Regions from separate parts of the Bacillus sp. SSR7 genome, predicted to be linked through region 3. Evidence: predicted binding sites of a transcription regulator. Region 3 holds the regulator's gene; each other region holds the start of a gene.
What was found. Region 3 encodes Rex, which represses fermentation and respiration genes when NADH is low (regulators of the CRP and FNR family bind a similar motif). Its sites were predicted from a motif close to TTGTGAAATATTTCACAA; they were not measured.

Region 1 (4,300 bases), on a different contig from region 3:
CAGCCGATGAAATTGAACAAGGCTTTAAAGAAATGCCAACATTCCAGTCTTCAAAAGAGACGAAAAATATCGTAGAATGGCTAGTTGATTTAGGTATTGAACCATCTAGACGACAAGCACGTGAAGATATTAATAATGGAGCTATTTCTATGAATGGCGAAAAAGTAACGGATGTAGGTACGGATGTTACGGTAGAGAATTCATTTGATGGAAGATTTATTATTATTCGTAAAGGGAAGAAGAACTACAGCCTTGTAAAATTAGGATAGTGAACAAGACGGAAAAATTATATCGGTGATTTTTCGAATATATCGACCGTAACTCGAATTATATCAGCGATTTTTCGAATATATCGACCGTAACTCGAATTATATCGGCGATTTTCTCGATATATCGACCGTAACTCGACTTATATCAGCGATTTTCTCGATATATCGATTTACCGACAAAAGATGACAATAAAAGCTGTTCCAAAACGGGACAGCTTTTATTGTTAAAAAGTCAGTATATTTAGATAAATTTAAAGGGTATATAATTTTTTTGGCGAATAAATAAGTTAGAGAAAATTACGGATAAAAATAGCCCGAACCATGCAGGGCATGATTCGGGCTTATATTCAGATTAGTAAGCTAAGCTGAATAGACCTTTAATGTGTGATAAGTAACGAACGTTACTTGCTTCTTTCATTAATGATGCTGGTAAGCCTTTAAGTGGAGTATTGCTTGCTCCAATTGTAGCAACAGCATCTTTACGTCCTAGACTAGCAAGTGTTCCAGAGTTTACAGGTGCGAACTCTTCGAATGCTTTGCCTTCTAGTGCAGCGTATAAGTTGTATCCAATTAACTCACCCATTTGCCAAGCGATTTGTGCAGTTGGTGGGTATGGACGTCCGTCTGGAGCGAAGACAACAGCGCTGTCTCCAGCAACGAATACGTTTTTGTGAGAAGTAGATTGTAGGTATGCATCAACTGTTGCACGACCACGGTTTACTTCAAGACCTGATTCACCGATTAGTGGGTTACCTTGAACGCCACCTGTCCAAACGAATGTGTTAGCAACAAGTTTTTGACCGTCTTTTAAGTCAATTTCATTGCCAGCAACGTTTGTTACAGGAAGACCAGTTAAGAATGTAACGCCGCGTGCTTCTAGGCTAGTAGTTGCACGTTCGATTAAGTGGTCTGGTAATACTGGAAGGATTTTTGGACCTGCTTCAACAAGAAGAAGTTTAACTTCTTTTGGATTTACGCCGTGGCTTTTTGCAAGTTTAGGCATAATGTCAGCAAGCTCACCAACTAGCTCAACGCCAGTTAATCCGCCACCACCAATTACGATTGTAGCATCAGCTTCGTTTTTCGTTTTCGCGTATTCACGAATACGGTCTTCAACGTGTTTGTAGATTTTGTTTGCATCAGCAGCAGATTTTAATACCATGCTGTTTTCTTCTAGTCCTGGAATACCGAAGTAAGCAGTTTTACTTCCTAGAGCAACTACAAGTGCATCGTAAGATAAAGTAGTGCCGCCAGCTAATTTGATTTCTTTGCTATCAACTGAGAATGACTCAACTGTTGCGATTTTAAGATCGATATCTTTACCTTTGAAAAGCTTTGTAAGTGGCATTGCAACTGCTTGCTCAGACACGTTACCAGCTGCAAGGCGGTGTAGTTCAGTGATAATTTGGTGTGTTGGGTATTGGTTAATCACTGTAACTTGTGCTTCTGATTTGCTGTAATATTTACGTACGTTTAAAGCGGCAAGAAGACCGCCATAACCAGCGCCTAAGATGACAATTTGTTTTGACATAGTATGATATCCCCCGTCTTTACTAATTGTTGTTATAAGTTAACTTATTTATTGTTACGTTCTGCACTAATTTGAAGATATGCGTTCACAAAGCGGAACATTTTTTGTGCTTGTGGGTCTTTTAATAATTTCAATAGACCGAACAGGCCGATAACTTCGTTGCTTTCGTCAGCACGATCTTTCGCTTCGATTGCAGTAGCAGCCATGCTTTTAACTGTATCTTTTACAGGTTCTACAAGCTCTGTGATTGCACCAACAGTGTCGCTTTTTAATACTTCATCAGTAGCAACAGTTTGAGCGAAGTCATAAGACTTAGTTAAAATGTTAACAAGCTCAGTTAATTTTGGAAGCTGTTCTACTAGTGTTGTTAATGATTCTTGTACCTCAGGTTTTAACAACTGATCAAGTACATCAAGTTGTCCTTGGCTAGCAGAAATTTGTACAGTTTCTTGTTCTGGCTTTGTTTGAGTCATAGTTTCTGGCATCTCCAATTCTCCTTTACGATAGCAATACTCTTATTTTTGATAAGTAAGATAGTAAACGGTTACGAAACTTTATACAAAGTTTCACAAAACACAATAAAATGCCTTTAAATTTATGACCGCAAGTAAGCTGCAACCATAAATCTAAAACCATAACGTCTTACTTATTATTTATGAACTGTCCGATATATGGCTTGTCCGCATAATGGAAAAGCTCCGTTACCGGAAAGTGTATATAATATATATCCTATATTATATACTATATACACCTATGTTAACATAAAAATGATTCCTAATTATTTGATATTGAGCGTATAACGTAGTACTGACAAGGTATGAAAGCGTATAAAATATTTTGTTCCAGTTAGAAATGTACATATATATAAACAAAAAAAGGAAAAAACGAACAAATTCACGTTCGTTTTTTCCTTTTTCCTATTATTCACTTTCTGCAATTAGCATCGATGTCTTACCTTCTTTTTCAAGATGGCATTCGCCCCAAGTACAAAGAGAATCAAGAATGGATTCTAAAGACCAACCGTAGTCCGTAAGGGAATATTCTACTTTCGGTGGTACTTGATTGTATACCTTTCTTTGAATAACACCGTCGTCTTCTAATTCGCGTAATTGCTGCGTTAACATTTTTTGTGTAATACCGGGCATAAGACGCTTTAATTCACTCGTTCTCTTTGTACCTTTCGTTAAGTGACAAAGGATAACAACCTTCCATTTTCCGCCGATAACTTCTAAAGTCGCCTCTACAGGAATATTGTATTTCTTCATATAAAGCCCTCCTTTTGTAAGTAAAGTAAGCCAAATCATACAAATGTTACTTTTTAGTACCTATAGCACTTTAAAGTACGTACTTTTTATCAGGTTAAATATGTTTCATAATAGCACATGTAAGAGGCAAATGAGTAGTACGGTACTGAAAAGTGACTATGTTACTTTTTGGTGCCTATAGTACTTTAAAGTGCGTTCTTCAAAAAAAGAATGAAACCATTCATAATAGCATTTGTAGAGATTAAATATATTTTTTAGAAGATAAAAGGGCCTTTTTATCGCACTATTATGATTGGATTTCTTGTAATAAGGAGGAATTCAATTGAGTTCATATACAGTACCATCTTCGGAAGTTCAGACAAATCGAAGAAGTATGTTTGCTTTATTAGCACTAGCAATCAGTGCGTTTGGAATTGGTACAACCGAGTTTATTAGTGTCGGTTTATTACCATCTATTTCAAAAGATTTAAATGTTTCGGTTACAACAGCCGGTTTAACTGTTTCCCTATATGCGTTAGGAGCGGCAGTAGGAGCTCCTGTTTTAACAGCGTTAACGGCTAGTATGTCGAGAAAGACATTATTAATGTGGATTATGGTTATCTTCATTATTGGTAATGGTATTGCGGCATTAGCAACAAGCTTCACCATATTAATTATTGCAAGGGTTGTATCTGCATTTGCACATGGTGTGTTTATGTCAATTGGATCTACAATCGCGGCAGCAATCGTACCAGAGAATAAACGTGCTAGTGCCATTGCGATTATGTTTACTGGATTAACAGTTGCAACTATTACAGGTGTGCCAATTGGAACGTTTATCGGTCAAGAGTTTGGCTGGAGAGCGTCATTTATGGCGATCGTTGTAATCGGAATTATTGCTTTTATCGCGAATAGCATACTCGTCCCATCTAATTTAAAAAATGGTGTACCTGTATCGTTTCGTGATCAATTCAAACTAATTAAAAATGGAAGACTGTTACTTGTTTTCATTATTACTGCACTTGGATACGGCGGTACGTTCGTAACATTTACGTATTTATCACCACTATTACAAGAAGTAACAGGGTTTGAAGCAAGTACGGTTACCATCATTTTATTAGTGTATGGAATTGCAATTGCGATAGGGAATATGGTTGGCGGAAAATTATCGAATCATAATCCGATTCGAGCGCTATTTTACATGTTCTTGATTCAAGCGATTATATTATTTGTTTTAACATTTACAGCGCCATTTA
Region 2 (4,300 bases), on a different contig from region 3:
TAGCTTATTTTGGAATTCTGGTTCTTCAGAATAACAACCACCCGAAGAATCAATTGTTGTATGGATTCCAATTTCCTTACATTTCTTAAATAATTCAATTAAGAAATCTAGCTGTAATAATGGTTCCCCACCACTAACTGTTATACCGCCTCCGGAAGCTTCAATAAAAGGAAGGTAACATGTCACATCCTGCATTACTTCTTCGACTGTTATTTCTTTTCCTTTACCGATCTCCCACGTATCAGCATTATGACAATATTGACAACGTAATAAACACCCTTGTGTAAATATGACATAACGAATTCCTGGGCCATCAACAGTACCACAAGACTCTACAGAATGAATTCTTCCTTTTACCATGTTACTTCCTCCTTTATTGAAACAGCCTCCCTCTGCTATTTATAAAATGCAGAGGGACACTTTTTTCATTTACATGCTTTCATGCATTGTACGGTTAATTACATCGATTTGTTGTTCACGAGTTAATTTAATAAAGTTTACAGCGTAACCAGATACGCGAATTGTTAATTGTGGATATTTCTCAGGATGTTCCATTGCATCCATTAATGTTTCACGGTTAAATACGTTAATATTTAAGTGATGGCCTTCTTTTACTGCATAACCATCAAGCATTGATACTAAGTTACGTACTTGTACTTCATCCTCTTTACCAAGTGCTTTTGGAATAATAGAGAATGTATTAGAAATGCCATCTTGTGCATCTTCATATGGTAATTTAGCTACAGATAATAATGAAGCTAACGCACCTTTTGTATCACGTCCATGCATTGGATTCGCACCTGGTGCAAATGGTTCTCCAGTACGTCGACCATCTGGAGTGTTACCAGTTTTCTTACCGTATACAACGTTAGATGTGATTGTTAAGATTGACATTGTATGAACAGAATTTCTATATGTTTTGTGTTTACGAAGTTTATTCATAAATGTTTTCACAAGATTTACAGCAATTTCATCTACACGGTCGTCATTGTTACCGTATTTAGGGAAATCTCCTTCAATTTCAAAGTCAACTGCAATTCCGTTTTCATCGCGAATTGGTTTTACTTTTGCATGTTTAATTGCACTTAAAGAGTCTGCTACTACAGATAGACCCGCGATACCTGTTGCCATTGTACGAAGAACATTTGTATCATGAAGAGCCATTTCAATACGTTCGTAGCTATATTTATCGTGCATGTAGTGAATAACATTTAATGTGTTTAAATATAGACCCGCTAACCATTCCATTGTCATATCAAACTTATGCATAACTTCTTCATAATCTAATACTTCAGAAGTAATTGGTGCGTACTCAGGACCAACTTGTGCTTTAGATTTTTCATCTTTACCACCGTTAATCGCATATAGTAATGCTTTTGCTAAGTTTGCACGTGCACCGAAGAACTGCATTTGTTTACCAATTCTCATTGCAGATACACAACAAGCAATTCCGTAATCATCACCGTAATCAGCACGCATAATGTCATCATTTTCGTATTGAATTGCTGATGTTTTAATAGACATTTTCGCACAGTAGTTTTTAAAGTTCTGTGGTAATTGTTTAGACCAAAGAACTGTTAAGTTTGGTTCTGGAGCTGGTCCTAAATTATCTAATGTATGCAAGAAACGGAATGAGTTCTTTGTTACTAATGGACGACCGTCTAATGCCATACCACCGATAGACTCAGTTACCCAAGTTGGGTCACCAGAGAATAATTCATTATAATCAGGTGTTCTTGCAAATTTCACAAGACGTAATTTCATAATGAAGTGATCCACAATTTCTTGTACGTCTTCTTCTGTTAAAGTACCGTTTGCTAAATCTCTTTCAATATAAATATCTAAGAATGTAGAAGTACGTCCAAGACTCATTGCAGCTCCGTTTTGCTCTTTAATTGCTGCAAGATATGCGAAGTATAACCATTGGAATGCCTCTTGAGCAGTTGTTGCTGGCTTAGAAATATCAAAGCCATGAGAAGCAGCCATTTGTTTTAACTCTTGCAGTGCACGCATTTGCTCAGATAACTCTTCGCGTAAACGCATTGTATCTTCACTCATTACACCGCCAGTTAAATTTAAATCTACTTTCTTCGCTTCAATTAAATGATCTACTCCATATAATGCTACGCGGCGGTAGTCACCGATAATACGTCCACGTCCGTATGCATCTGGAAGACCAGTAATAACACCTGATTTACGAGCAGCTCTCATTTCTGGTGTATAAGCATCAAATACACCTTGGTTATGAGTTTTTCTCCAATCTCTGAAAATACGACTAAGCTCTTTATCCATTTCGTATCCATAAGATTCACAAGCTTGTTCCGCCATACGAATACCACCATATGGTTGTAAAGAACGTTTAAATGGTTTATCAGTTTGGAAACCGACTACTTTTTCAGTCTCTTTATTTAAATATCCTGGTTCATGTGATGTAATAGAAGAAACAATTTTTGTATCCATATCAAGAACGCCACCGTTTTCACGTTCTTTCGTTGTTAAATCCATTACTTGATCCCAAAGTTGTTTCGTTGCTTCAGTTGCTCCCGCTAAGAAAGATTCATCTCCCTCGTAAACGTTTACATTATTTAAAATGAAATCGCGAACATCAATCTCTGCTTTCCATTTTTCACCTTTAAAGTTTTCCCATGCGTTTTTAACATTTTCTAATACTTGAGTCATCCTAATCTCCTCCATTTTTGATTAGTACAGGACTAAGATTTTTTATATAACAGCTTACACACTTAGAATACTACTTTTTTACGAAAGTGAACGAAATAGTTGTGACATGTTTGTGAAATATTGAGCAAACTACTATATACATAGTGTTAACTTCATTTGAAAGTCTTTAAAATTAACCCTTTCCTTAATTGTATTTTTTTGGTATTCTTATATACGAGTCCTATTTTGTAATATAAGAACAATACCCATTGTAGAGCTGTAATACTCTTATCTCCTAATCTGTTATAGTTTTTATAGCAGAACAAAAAAGTGTACATATGTTGTACACTTTTTTTGTTACTACTCTAAAACATCTCTTTTTCTATTTCCATCATGGAATCCACCACGACTGCCTGTTAATACAATTAATTGTTCTAATCCTTCCATATGATCACCAATAATTCGAAGTACAGCTGGTGGATGACCTATTTTAGCAAAATGTTCACTGGGACGAATACGGTTCATCTTATCGACCTCTACACGACTTACACACGCAATCTCGAATCCTGACAGAATAGCTTTCACTTGGGCTACACAAGGTGAAAGTAAGGATCTATATCCGATTTCTTTCAAACACTTACGACTAAACGCATTCGGTACAGCGATAAGAGAGCCTACTCCTAGATCTTTTCTATCACAAGCTAAATTTAATGCATATTTAAATGCAGTTACAAGATGAAGCGGTACTCTTAAATCTAAATAATGATTTAAATCATTTAAGGCGACATCCATTCCATCTGCAATAGCTTTTGCGAAAGGATATAATTCCCTAGCTGGAATAACAAAATCGCCGTCTATAAATAACACAATTTCTCCTTTTGCAAAATACGTTCCAAGTGAGCGCCCCACATCATTTCCGAGTGCTTCTTTATATACAATTGTCGTTGCTCCTTTTTCTTTTGCAATGGTTGCTGTTTGATCAGACGAACCATTTACAACAACGATAATTTCAAAAGGTTCAATTTTGCGAAGCTCTTCTATAACGTTTCCAATTGTTTTCTCTTCATCTTGTACAGGAATAATGACCGATAATTGCTTTCCCTTATACAAATTAGATGTAACGCCCCATCCTTGATAAAAATCTTCAAAATCTAAAGTATGATAGACACTATCTCTTTCCCTATTTCCATCATAATACCCTCCGCGCTCATCGCTACCTACTATTCGCTCCGCTAAAGCTTCTATATGGTCACCTATCATCCGTTTTTCAGAATGAGAAAGCCCCGTGCCATACGCAGCATGCTCGGTCGGCCGAAATTTATTTGGTGTAATAACGTCAATTGCACAATGTCGACTAATTCTCCATTTGCTTTGAACAAGACGTAAATGAGCGACAATTGGATTAACAAAACATTCATACCCAATACTTTGAACAACTTCCTTCGTCAACGCGTGAGGTACAGATAATAAAGAATCAATCTTTAACTCTTCACGCTCTAGCATTGCATTTAATATTTGGCGCCATACTGTCACTGAGTGCGGTTTTTGTTTCTTTAAAAATAACGCATCCAAATTATTTAAAACGATGTCGGCCTGATCATGTAAAATTGGATTTAGGAATAATTGTAATTTTGAAGTTTGA
Region 3 (4,300 bases):
TTGAACAAGCTCAATTACAACGCGATCACCTAATGGCTTTAGCATGAACAATAACCTCCTCATTTTGTTATGTAAATTTTATTTATTAGCACTCAAGTCACTCGAGTGCTAACACACTTATAATAATAAATAATCTCAATTTCTTTTGCAAGTAAAAAAATCATAATTTTTTCGCAAATTAAGCTATAAACTTTTCTATATAGAGTTCCTCTTCTTCTACCTTTACTATATGAATCGTTGTTTCCACTACTCGTATGTTACAATATGAAAGGACACCCTAAGTTGTTTTCGCTACACACACAACTTTCTCCTGTCTTCTATTATAATTTCAATTAAGGATTTACAAAAAAAACATAATGTAAGTAAAGTTTATATCGTAGGTAGCATCTTTACATGTTATCCTACCTTATCTCATACACTAGAGTTAGAAAGGATGGTTAAACCATTTGAAAAAACAATATTGGTGGGTTATCGTTACATACATTTTAATGCAGTTATCATCAATTGCTGGATTACCACTTCTCCTGAAAACTGGACTTTATGATAACAGGGGATTTACTAGAGAAGAGAAATTACAACTCATAACTGGTCATTGGGCAATCATTAGCTTCTTTATTGCATTATGTATCGTACTTTGGTTACTTAGAACAGATATTCGCGACAGACATTTAGATACAAAGCGTTCTACTGTTCCAGCTACGATTGGTTGGATTTTTATCGGGTTCTTCTTAGCATTTTTCTCGCAAAGTATTGCTGGTATGATTGAAATGTATGTATTAGGTATTAAACCTGGATCTGAAAATACAGCGAGACTTATGGATATCGCAAGAACGACACCTTGGTTCCTTATCGTCATCTCTATAATAGGACCTATTTTGGAAGAAATCGTATTTAGAAAAATTTTATTTGGTACACTTTATAAGAAGTTTAACTTCTTTATTGCTGCTATCATTAGTTCTCTCGTATTCGCAGCAATTCATTTTGATTTCACTCACTTATTGGTATACACTGCTATGGGGCTCGTATTCGCTTTCTTATATGTAAAAACAAAGCGTATTATTGTCCCTATCGCAGCTCATGTTGCAATGAATACATTAGTTGCAATTGCTCAAGTTTTAGTGAGTAGCGAACAAATTCAAGAAATGATTAAAGAAGCTGAAAAAATGCAAGGCTTTATCGGAGGATTTTTAGTATGAGAAACTCACCATTGTTCATGGCTGCATTGTATTTCCTTCTAGGATGTATCTTTACACGCTTCGCCATTACGAACGTAACAGATACAATTTGGAATATGTGGACAATACTATTTGCAGTTATGGCAACGATTGATTTTAATTTGGCACTTCGCCTTATCTTAGTTAAATTCACAAAGAAAAAACAATAATAAAACGCAGAGGTCGCTTCCTCTGCGTTTTATTGTGGATAATTCTTCAAAAAGTAAACTAACGTTTGTAACTCTACTGCTAAATCAATATGATGAATTCTTATATTGTCTGACACATTTAAGCGTGCTGGTGTAAAATTCAAAATACCATGCACGTTTGTTTCTGCCAATCTATCGGCTACAGATTGTGCTACTGTAGCGGGTACTGTTAATATTGCCACTTGTATATCAGTTGATAAACGTTCTTCTAATTCATCTAAGTGATATACAGGAATGCCTCCGATTTCTGTTCCAACTTTCTCTTCACTAACATCAAACGCCATTTCAATTTTTGTATTATTGTTTTTCGTGAAATTATAATGTAAGAAAGCGGTCCCTAAATTACCTACTCCAATAAGCGCTACACGTGTTATATCATCTTGGTCGAGTGTTTCACGGAAAAATGATAATAAATAATTTACGTTATATCCATATCCTTTTTTCCCTAATGCTCCAAAGTATGAGAAATCTCTTCGAATTGTTGCGGAATCAACCTTTACCGCTTCACTTAATTCGGCTGATGAAACACGTTGCTTACCAGACAAAGATAAGTTTTGGATAAATCGATAGTATAGAGGCAATCTCTTAGCAGTGGCTTGTGGAATTTTCTGCTGCTCCATATAACCTCTCCTCTCTTCCTATCTTTATTCATATGCTTTAATCAAATACAGAAGTTTAGCACTTATTAAATTCCTTGTATAATAGAAAGAAGAAGTATTCTCTCTGTATTTTAAACTATACACTATTTTTAGTATGATTGAGAAATATAAACATGGCAAAGTTAAGAAATTATTTGAGGTGAAAACATTGATTTTATTACAAGTAAACGCGCTTTCGAAATTATACGGTGCAGAAACGATTCTTGCAAACATAAAATTAGAAGTTCAAACGAAAGATCGTATCGCATTAGTCGGACGAAATGGAGCCGGAAAATCTACATTATTAAAAATAATAGCGGGTGAGCTATCTCATGATAGTGGCGAAATTATAAAACCGAAAGATGTCTCAATTGGATATCTAGCTCAAAATACCGGTTTAGAAACGTCTTTAACAATTTGGGATGAAATGTTAACCGTCTTTACACACTTGCAGCAAATGGAGACAAAACTTCGAAGGCTAGAGCAAGAGATGGGAAAAGAAGAAAACTTTTCAAACGAGGCTACATATGAAAGATTATTAGCTGATTATGACCAATTACAATTAGATTATAAAGATCAAGGTGGCTATCAGTACGAAGCAGATATCCGTTCGATTTTAAGTGGTCTTGGCTTCCCAGTTGAAACGCACCAGACGACGATTTCTACATTAAGCGGTGGACAAAAAACACGATTAGCTCTCGGTAAATTATTATTAACGAAACCAGACCTACTTATTTTGGACGAGCCTACAAACCATTTAGACATCGAAACATTAACATGGCTTGAACAATATTTACAAGGTTATCCTGGCGCAATACTAATCGTTTCCCATGACCGTTATTTCTTAGATAAACTTGTTACACAAGTATATGAAATTTCGAATAAAGAAAGTAGACGATTTGTTGGTAACTACAGTAAATATTTAGACTTAAAATCAGCACTATACGAGCAAGAAATGAAACGTTATGAAAAACAACAAGATGAAATCGCTAAGCTAGAGGACTTCGTTCAAAAAAATATAGCTCGTGCATCTACGACAAAACGTGCGCAAAGCCGTCGTAAACAATTAGATCGTATGGAACTATTAACAAGACCATTAGGTGACTCTAAGTCAGCTTCCTTCCACTTCGATATTGAAAAACAAAGTGGAAATGATGTGTTACAAGTAAAGGATGCAACTATCGGCTATGATAAGGATCCAATTATTGAACATGTAACAATGCGCTTAACTCGCGGAGATAGCGTTGCTTTAGTTGGTCCAAATGGAATTGGGAAATCCACATTATTAAAATCAATTGTGAATAAGCTACCACTATTACATGGTGATGTTTCTTTCGGATCCAATGTATCTGTTGGTTACTATGATCAAGAACAAGCCAATTTAACATCTTCTAAGCGCGTTTTAAATGAGTTATGGGATGAATATCCACTGCAACCCGAAAAAGAAATTCGCACGATACTAGGTAACTTCTTATTCACAGGAGATGATGTACTAAAACCAGTATCATCTCTTAGTGGTGGACAAAAAGCTCGATTAGCTCTCGCAAAACTTATGATGCAAAAATCGAATTTATTAATTCTCGATGAGCCTACAAACCATCTTGATTTAAATAGTAAAGAGATTTTGGAGAATGCTTTGATTGATTATCCTGGTACTCTTCTCTTTGTATCTCATGACCGCTACTTTATTAATCGTGTAACGACGACCGTTGTTGAGTTATCAACAGAAGGTGCACAGGAATATTTAGGGGACTATGATTACTACGTTGAAAAGAAAAATGAGATGATTGAACGTGCTGAATTTGAACAACAAGAACAGCAAGAAAATCAGGCACCTGTTCAAAAAACCGTAGCTCCAGAAAAATTAAATTATCTCGAAGAAAAAGAGCGCAAAAAGTTGGAGCGTCAACGCACTCGAAAAATCGAGGAACTAGAACAAAATATCGTAGAATTCGAAGAAGAAATTGCTACGTTAGAAGATCAACTTTGCTTACCAGAAATATATGCAGATTATGAAAAGGCTAGTGAAATTACAACGAAAAAGCAAACACTACAAGAACAACTTGATGCTTGTATGGCAGAATGGGAAGAATTGCATTTATAAGAGTATGAATAAGAAGGATGTCTCATCAGTCGGGATTTTTGACGATGGGACATCCTTTTTATCTTCTAGCCATGGTCAACCTCTATTGTATAAACGATTCGACACGAGATATCGATTTACCGACAAGGTTTGACA

Region 1: a site for Rex is predicted at 2,355-2,372, ahead of AC0NJG_RS10340 (DUF1641 domain-containing protein). Genes of this name have one in related genera too.
Region 2: a site for Rex is predicted at 2,790-2,807, ahead of pflB (formate C-acetyltransferase). Genes of this name have one in related genera too.

Annotation. Positions count from the first base shown of each region.
Region 1 covers NZ_JBVVXV010000004.1:153,583-157,882, reverse strand. Annotated here, with positions in the region: gene tyrS (tyrosine--tRNA ligase) at 1-269, shown strand, start outside; gene AC0NJG_RS10345 (NAD(P)/FAD-dependent oxidoreductase) at 622-1,800, opposite strand; gene AC0NJG_RS10340 (DUF1641 domain-containing protein) at 1,845-2,285, opposite strand; gene AC0NJG_RS10335 (winged helix-turn-helix transcriptional regulator) at 2,721-3,065, opposite strand; gene AC0NJG_RS10330 (MFS transporter) at 3,439-4,300, shown strand, end outside.
Region 2 covers NZ_JBVVXV010000008.1:27,691-31,990, forward strand. Annotated here, with positions in the region: gene pflA (pyruvate formate-lyase-activating protein) at 1-360, opposite strand, end outside; gene pflB (formate C-acetyltransferase) at 430-2,679, opposite strand; gene AC0NJG_RS15720 (glycosyltransferase family 2 protein) at 3,019-4,300, opposite strand, start outside.
Region 3 covers NZ_JBVVXV010000030.1:8,101-12,400, forward strand. Annotated here, with positions in the region: gene groES (co-chaperone GroES) at 1-45, opposite strand, end outside; gene AC0NJG_RS28010 (CPBP family intramembrane glutamic endopeptidase) at 447-1,196, shown strand; gene AC0NJG_RS28015 (YdiK family protein) at 1,193-1,384, shown strand; gene AC0NJG_RS28020 (redox-sensing transcriptional repressor Rex) at 1,414-2,043, opposite strand; gene AC0NJG_RS28025 (ABC-F family ATP-binding cassette domain-containing protein) at 2,231-4,165, shown strand.